DNA from 2 places in the Peribacillus sp. NPDC097224 genome. Region 1 is predicted to be linked to the other one. Evidence: a T-box and tRNA genes for the amino acid it is inferred to sense, from the RefSeq annotation. Region 1 holds a T-box; the other holds one or more tRNA genes.
The links. The T-box of region 1 lies ahead of ACIQXR_RS19560 (valine--tRNA ligase). A T-box ahead of a tRNA ligase gene usually reads a tRNA of that ligase, here a tRNA-Val.

Region 1 (4,430 bases):
CCATTTATCAGCAACGGACTTTTCACCGCTTAAATCGATTTCATCATAGGTCATGCCATTCATGTTCATTAAGGCAAAACGGGAGGCATTCCAGATCTTATTGGAGAAATTCCATACCGCTTCCACTTTTTCAGTGCTGTAACGAAGATCTTGCCCTGGTGAGCTTCCTGTTGAAAGGAAGTAACGTAGCGAATCTGCACCATATTGGTCGATGACATCCATTGGATCGACACCATTGCCAAGCGATTTACTCATCTTGCGTCCCTGTTCATCACGAACAAGACCATGGATCAGAACGTCTTCGAATGGGCGCTCTCCCGTAAATTCAAGCGCTTGGAAAATCATCCGTGATACCCAGAAGAAAATGATATCATATCCTGTTACAAGTGCTCCGGTCGGATAGTAACGTTTGAAATCGATGCTTTCCTTGTCCGGCCAGCCCATAGTCGAGAACGGCCATAGTGCGGAGCTGAACCACGTGTCCAGGACGTCTGTATCCTGTTCCCAGTTCTGTGCATCAGCAGGTGCTTCCTGTCCCACGTATACCTCGCCAGTTTCTTTATGGTACCAGGCCGGGATGCGGTGACCCCACCAAAGTTGACGGGAAATACACCAATCGCGGATATTTTCCATCCAGTGCAGATACGTTTTCTCGAAACGATCCGGAACGAAGTTGACCTTTTCATCCTCGGATTTCTTTTGAAGGTCAACCGATGCATCAGCAAGAGGCTGCATTTTAACGAACCATTGAGTAGAAAGATATGGTTCTACAACTGCTCCGCTACGCTCTGAATGGCCGACAGAGTGAAGGTGGTCTTCAATTTTGAAGAGTACTCCAGCTTCTTGCAAGTCTTTGACGATTTGCTTACGGCATTCGAAACGGTCCATTCCTTCATATTTACCGGCCTTCTCATTCATCGAACCATCTTCATGCATGACAAGGATGCGTTCTAGATTATGACGGTTTCCGATTTCAAAGTCATTAGGGTCATGAGCCGGTGTAATTTTAACGGCACCTGAACCGAAATCCATATCCACATAATCATCGCCAACGATCGGAATTTCACGACCTGTGATTGGCAGACGAACCATTTTCCCGATTAAATGCTTGTAACGGTCATCTTTAGGATGTACCGCAACTGCCGTATCACCAAGCATCGTTTCTGGACGGGTTGTCGCAATTTCAATTTCTCCCGATCCGTCAACTAGCGGGTATTTCATATGATAGAATGCACCTTGAATATCTTTGTAGATTACTTCGATATCAGAAATGGCCGTTTTCGTCGATGGGTCCCAGTTAATGATATATTCGCCACGATAAATCAATCCTTTTTTATAAAGGGTAACGAATACTTCATTGACCGCTTTAGAAAGACCTTCATCTAGCGTGAAGCGTTCGCGGGTATAGTCAAGGCCAAGGCCAAGTTTTGCCCATTGTTCACGGATATGGCTTGCATACTCCTCTTTCCATTTCCATGTTTCTTCCACGAATTTCTCACGACCTAGGTCATAGCGGCTAACGCCTTCAGCACGAAGCTTTTGTTCCACTTTCGCCTGTGTTGCGATACCGGCATGGTCCATACCAGGAAGCCATAGCACGTCATATCCTTGCATACGCTTCATACGTGTCAAGATATCTTGTAGTGTTGTATCCCAAGCATGACCAAGATGTAGCTTACCTGTTACGTTTGGTGGAGGGATGACGATTGTATACGGTTCTTTTTTATCATCACCTGTTGTTTCAAAGTACTTCCCATCAAGCCACCATTTATAACGGCCTTTCTCTATCGTTTGCGGATCATATTTTGTTGGCATCGAAATTTGGTTTTCTTCCATGTTGTTTTCCTCCTTTTGGGCATAAAAAAACTTCCATCATCATAAAAGGACGAAGGAAGTTGTTCGCGGTGCCACCTTTTTTCCGAAAAAGAAAGAAATCTTTTCTCGGCTCTCAAATCGGATAACGGCTCTTCACCGGCCTTCGCTACTAACTATTCACGAAGACTGCTCGCGGACGACTTCTGATGCTGCCTGCTTAGAAACCTCGCACCAATGGTTTCCTCTCTGAAAAGGGCATTTCATCTTACTATTTCCGGTCTTTACATTCATTTATATTCATATGTAAAATCATTAATTGCATATAGTATATAGTACAAAAAAAAGGGGGGTCGAGTCAATCATCTTTTCGTTTACTTTCGTAAGTATGGCCCTATTCACTAAGGGAGGCTCACAAGAACAGAACGATTTTCCTATTATACATCAACGTTTCATGATGTTCCGCATTTCTCACATGTTTCGCAGCCCTCCCATACAATAAAAGAAGTCCTACAAAGGAAGGTGCAATCTTGAGACGAAAATACTCACCTTATACGTTGCCACCTTGGATGAAAAAGTTCCGCGGTGTTTGTCAGCAATTCATTGTCCCCTTCATTGTTTTTCAAGGAATACGTACGTTAATATTTCCAACTTTCTTCGATATGCTCCTGTTGGTCGCCTTTATTTTCTTAGCCATGTCTTTATATTTAGAATGGATATAATTATTCCCCTACAACAAAAAAATATACATGATTGGATATTCATCCATTCATGTATATTTAGCTTGGGGGCGATTGTTCCTCTTTGGCCGCCTCGGCAGCCGCTTTTTTCTGTTTTTCGACTTCCTCGACCTTCATCACCATATATTCCACATTCTTCAAAAGCCAGAATTGTCGTTGCAACTTCGTGACATTATCCAGTTCCGTCCTTAGACCTTTACCCTCGGAATAGTTCTTCACCACATCCAGTGCTGATCCCGGGAAAGCCAAATAACTTTGCATCAGCAGCATTTCCTCTTCTTTCAAAGGAAAGAAACGAAGATAATTATAAAGCCAATCGACGCAATCATCACATTGGACTGGATAGGTCCTTGCCGTTTTGACGAGAAAAGGTAGTAAGTCAAAATGGGGAGGGGCCGTATTCGAATTCTCGAAATTGATAAAGTAACCATATCCTCGTTCATCATATACAAAGTGCTTCAATGAAACCTTTCCGTGGGTGAGGACGGTCCTTACTTTTTCGCTTTCCTTTGTCTTTTCGAACCATGTTTCAAACTTTTTGATAGAGTAGTTCAATGCCTGGGTGATATCCGTAAAAAAGGTGCAGACCGACATCTCAAATGGAGACATATACCACTTTCTTTCACAGGTGACAATGTACTCCTCCATAAAGTCCTTCTGCGTATTCCACTCACTCAGTGTTCTTTCATAATGAGCTTCCCGCTCCTCTGTATCCACCTCTGTTTCTTTCACAGACAGTGTATGCATCCGTGCAAGTTCCCTGAACATTTGCTTATGTTTCTCATCACGTTCGCCATTTTCTTCATTATTCAACCAAGGCATCAGGTAATATAATCGGCCGTTATGAAGAACGGCATAGCGCTGGTCCATCGTTTGGTAAATAGGCACGATTCGGTTATATCCCCGGTGATACAATGTTTGGATATTTCGGATAAAGTCCATTCCATTGTGGGGAGTAATCGATTTCAAGGCAAAGGTTCCACGGTCGCTATACACTTTTTTCACTCGTCCAAAGTCCTCGATATATTGTACATAAAGCGCGTATTCTTTTAAGACATAGGCTGAATCACTATCCTGAATATTCTTTTGTTGATTCTCGTTTTCCCTCACGAGACTCACTCACTTTCTTTTTAAAAAAGCTCGCCAATCGTTTGAAATGCAAGATAAAGCAGGAGCAGAGCCAAGGCCCTGCTTACTGCTTGTGATTAGTTTTTGTAAGCAATGGACTTTGGAATGTAAATGACTTGCCCTTCGGTAACGCTCTGATTGCCTTCTAGTTCATTACTAAGAAGCAAGGATTGTACCGTGACGCCATAACGCTGGGCCAGATCATCTATCGTTTCCCCCTGCTGTACAATACAGACCTTCATCCTGACCAATTCTTCTTCCTGCTTTCTTCCGAAAAGATCCATGATGGTGTGTTGCTTATCCGCATTATCCTGGTTTTCTTTTTCACCTTGTTCGGCATTTTGCTTTTTTCTGCCTTTATAATTTTTCATTCCTTTTGCCTGTTTTTCTGGTTTTTCTCTTCTTTTGAATAGATCGGTCAAAGATGAAAGGGATTCCGGATCCTTTTCGAGGCTTGAGGATTCATTCTCATCACTAAGATTGTCATCTTGCCTATTGACGATGACATCCTGTTCTTGATGAGGCGAACCCGGAATTTTAACCACTGGCACATTTTCCACATCGGTCAAATAAACGGAGCCTTCCTTTTCTTCTTCTATTTCAGCGACTTTTCTTTTCACTTCGGTTTCAATACGTTTTCCTTTTTTATCTTCTATCTCAGCCACTCTTCTTTTGACCTGTTCCTCGATGTTCCCTTTGTTCTCTGCATCTTTTTTTGCCTCGATTTCATCCACTCGCCTTTTGACCTGT
Region 2 (4,430 bases), on a different contig from region 1:
CCATCTGTAGTGGGAACGTCAGTCTCTTCGGTTCCAATCACATGATACAGTTCGAGGAGATGAGGATTCTCAAAACTACGGACAGCATTCATCACTTCTTCATTGGCAAGCGGAGACTGCATGATGCATTTACCGAATGTATGTGGATATTTAAGTGCAGCGAGCAGGGAAACCGTGCCACCAAGAGAATCCCCCATTAATGCCCGGCCATGTCCCATTTGATAGGTTGGGAATTCCTCATCTAAAAATGGAACAAGTTCATGGGCCAGAAATCGTATGTAGGCTTCGTGCTGTTCACCATCAGGATGATATTTCCGTCTACGGTCAAACCGATCTTTATAGGGAATGCCGACGATTATAATATTCTCAATCTCGCCATTTCCTAAAAGTTCATCAGTCACACGACCTATTCGACCCATTTGAAAATAATCTCGACCATCTTGAGCTATGACAAGCGTATATTTATAAAGTGGTGAAAAATTAGCCGGTAAATATACAAGTAGCTCTAATTCCTCAGATAACGCCTCACTTCTAAACATATATTCTTTTATCGTGCCTTTGCGTAAACTCATTTACCGCACCTCTATGAATTTATAATGAAAATAATGTTCTTAGTTATTTTAGCATAGCCATCCTTCTTTTTCCTGTCTGAAGGATATAGAAAAGTGATTTTTCTTTTATTTTCCAAATATTTAGAATATTTAATGGTATAATGGAAAGATATCAAAAAAAGGGGAGGCAGATAAAATGGCAGATGTACGCGTCCATAGCAGGGAAGTTACAAGAGCGGCTAAACAAACATTACTAGATCGTGGTGTAAGTGTGGAGGCTATTGCAGAGATTGTCTTTGAACTACAATTCCCTTATAAAGCTGATTTGAAATTAGAGGAATGTATTAGAAGTGTTGAAAGGGTGCTTTTAAAGAGAGAAATTCAACATGCCATTTTAGTTGGTGTTGAACTTGATCGACTGGCAGAACAAAAGAAGCTATCGGAACCGCTTCAATCCATTGTCGAATCGGATGAAGGTCTGTTTGGAGTGGATGAAACGATTGCCTTTGGTGCCGTACTTGGTTATGGAAGCATTGCCGTGACAACCTTTGGACATTTGGATAAGAATAAAATAGGCGTCATTCACGAATTGGATAAGAAGCAAGAGGGAGTCGTGCATACCTTCCTCGATGATATTGTTGCAAGCATTGCAGCAAGCGCTGCCTCAAGATTGGCACACCGTCTAAGAGATGATGAAGAATCTTTAACTGAACAAGAAAAGGATATACAGGAAGAAGAGGAATTAATCGGATAAGTTTGGAACAATCAATGATGCGTTAGGTAGTAATCGGGATTATCCTGACCTATCATACCTGGACTTAATAAGGCGGGCAGAGAGGATGTTTTCTATTTTAAACGTTCGTTTTGTCCGCCGAAGAAAGCAAAAGGCACGGATATAACCTGAATATACTTCAAGAACTTCAATTCTGCGCTGTGTAATCTTTCCATTTTCAGATAGGTAAATGATTTCTAAAGGAACCTTTTCATCCATATGTTTCCGAATGATATATTTCATTCCGCTGGCCTCCGTTTCTATCTTTCTTGTTTATATTATATGCGAACATGCGTTTGTTATGCAAGAAAATAAAGAACATTTGTTCTTGTCTTGTTCCATATCTTTTATTTAAAGGCAAACGCTAAACTTTTTTTAAATAATTCGTTGACTTTTGTCGAAAAGAACTTATAATAAATTATGTACTTAAGTAACAGAGCAAGCCAACTATTACATACGACTTGTTAGCTCAGTGGGAGAGCACTTCCTTGACAGGGAAGGGGTCGTGGGTTCGAATCCCTCACAGGTCATCCAACGGCGTAAGCATTGTACAATCAATGTTTTCGCCGTTTTTTATTATGGTTTTACTGGATGATCCTGAGAAACATATAGGATTCTTTTTAGAGTTCTACTGGTGGGGATGAGCTCCTCTTTCCTTCATTAATGGTGAACCGGGGAATGTAGCCATAACTAAATATTGAAAAGTGTGGTTATTGGAATAAATGGCAGGTTATAAATAAGTGTAAATCGTTGTTTTTCGCTTATATGAAGCATAGAATGAAATATCTAACGATCAATGTGTACAAAAAGAAATGAAATGTTTGTTCTTTTTTCTAAAATTTTTAATGGGAGTTTGTATAAATGAGTAAACAAATTTTTTTAGATCTTCAGGGAATTGTACATCCAAGTAATGTGAGAATGAATGAACCGCTACATCAATATACGTTTACAAAAACAGGTGGCAAGGCAGATTTCTTCGTAATGCCTACAAACTATCAAGAAGTCCAAGCGATATATCTTTATGCGCTTAACAACCATTTACCCTTAACCATCGTGGGGAATGGTTCTAATATGATTATTAAAGATGGGGGCATACGCGGTATCGTCATGACCCTTATTGATATAGCAAGCATGGAATTGGAGGGTAATAAGCTCACCGTTCAAAGTGGTGCTGCTATCATTCAAGCCTCCCGATACGCGTTACAAAATAGTCTAACTGGTTTAGAGTTTGCTTGCGGGATCCCCGGTTCTGTTGGAGGGGCTTTATATATGAATGCAGGGGCATATGGTGGAGAAGTTTCAGATGTACTACAGGAAGCCCTGGTCATCACCCGTTCTGGAGAATTGCAGACTTTGAAAAAGGATGAATTAGAACTGGGCTATCGTTCTAGCCGTTTTTCAAAAGAAAAACTACTGGTATTAGAAGCTACCTTCTTATTAAGAAAGGGAGAATACGAAGACATTAAAAGTAAAATGGATGATTTTACTTTTCAGAGGGAATCTAAACAACCGCTTGAATTTCCGTCTTGTGGAAGTGTCTTCAAACGTCCGCCTGGACACTTTGCAGGTAAATTAATCCAGGATAGCGGGTTGCAAGGGAAGCAAATCGGTGGAGCTCAAGTTTCCACTAAACATGCTGGCTTTATCGTAAATGTTGGTTCCGCGACAGCCACCGATTATTTGGAACTCATTCAATATGTTCAAGACACCGTTAAAAGGAAATTTGACGTGGAGCTTGAAACCGAAGTGAAAATTATTGGAGAAGACTAATATCCTAAAAAAGACTTTCATCAGAAAGTCTTTTTTTCTTTGTTATCAGATCCTTTGATAAAAAGGTACTAATTATAGAACGAAATGATATTTATTGATAAAGATAAAAGTGTACGAGTTACCAAAAGGGGGAAGTATACCTTTAAGTTAAGGGGAACAAGTTATAGAAGGAGAGGGATATATGCGCTTAGAAGGAAAGAAAGTAATCAGTCTTGTGCATCATGATTTCGAGGATTTGGAGCTTTGGTATCCGATTTTAAGATTGAGGGAAGAAGGGGCCATCGTCCATCTTGCCGGAGAAAAGGCAAATGAGACGTATATTGGTAAATATGGTGTGCCAGCCGATTCAGATTTTGATTATGGCAGCATCAAAGCGGAAGACTATGATGCGATTCTTGTTCCAGGAGGCTGGGCACCTGATAAGATTCGTCGGTTTCCTGAAGTAATTTCTCTGATTCAGAGTATGGAAGAAAGCAAGAAGCCGATTGGCCAAATATGCCATGCGGGTTGGGTCTTGGTTTCGGCAGGAATTTTGCAAGGGAAGAAGGTGACAAGTACGCCCGGAATCAAAGATGATATGGAGAATGCCGGGGCACATTGGATGGACGAACCTGTTGTGGTGGACGGAAACCTGGTATCGAGCAGACGTCCACCGGATCTTCCCGATTATTTACGGGAATTGATTCGGGTAATTGAAGAGAAATGAAACAAAAAAGTGGTTTTTCCTGAGGGAGAAATCACTTTTTGTTTCATATAAACTTATTAATTTATGTGATTCAAATTTGTTTTCAAGAAATTTTCGATTACATGGGCCGATACCCCTAATGAAGGGGAATAGGAAGATAAATCAGAAAAGCTGATATGCAATTTTTCTTGATTGAACTGGAGGGCATGGCTTTCAACTACCTTCACTATGGAATCCCTTAACCAGTCCTTGGCCATAGCTAGGCGGTTTCCGATAATAATCTGCTGAGGGTTGAAGGTATTGGAAATATTGCTAATGCCAATCCCAAGATATTGTCCAATTTCTTTGAAAAGGTCACGGATTCCTTCATTATGGCTTGCCTGATCAACCAATGATTCAAGCGTGGTTTCTTCCAACTGGAAAAGTGATGATGCCCGTTCAATCAATGCTTTTTCGGATGCGTATAATTCCCAGCAACCCTTGCTTCCACATTTGCAGGGCTTTCCATGAACGTCAATGATCATGTGGCCCATTTCTCCGGAAAATCCATTCGCTCCGCGGTACAGTTCATTTTGCAGGATAATGCCGACCCCAATGCCCATACCCGCGCTTACGTAAACAAGATGTTCATGGCCTTTGCCGGCGCCAAATT

Region 2: it has a tRNA-Val gene. The T-box ahead of ACIQXR_RS19560 (valine--tRNA ligase) is inferred to sense a tRNA for this amino acid. The anticodon was not compared.

Annotation. Positions count from the first base shown of each region.
Region 1 covers NZ_JBIWDK010000016.1:8,308-12,737, reverse strand. Annotated here, with positions in the region: gene ACIQXR_RS19560 (valine--tRNA ligase) at 1-1,836, opposite strand, end outside; T-box leader at 1,879-2,106, opposite strand; gene ACIQXR_RS19555 (hypothetical protein) at 2,382-2,534, shown strand; gene ysxE (spore coat protein YsxE) at 2,592-3,662, opposite strand; gene ACIQXR_RS19545 (LysM peptidoglycan-binding domain-containing protein) at 3,758-4,430, opposite strand, start outside.
Region 2 covers NZ_JBIWDK010000003.1:380,504-384,933, forward strand. Annotated here, with positions in the region: gene ACIQXR_RS08585 (alpha/beta hydrolase) at 1-572, opposite strand, end outside; gene ACIQXR_RS08590 (phosphatidylglycerophosphatase A family protein) at 748-1,305, shown strand; gene ACIQXR_RS08595 (hypothetical protein) at 1,345-1,566, opposite strand; tRNA gene ACIQXR_RS08600 (tRNA-Val) at 1,782-1,853, shown strand; gene murB (UDP-N-acetylmuramate dehydrogenase) at 2,185-3,093, shown strand; gene ACIQXR_RS08610 (type 1 glutamine amidotransferase domain-containing protein) at 3,275-3,799, shown strand; gene ACIQXR_RS08615 (ROK family transcriptional regulator) at 3,856-4,430, opposite strand, start outside.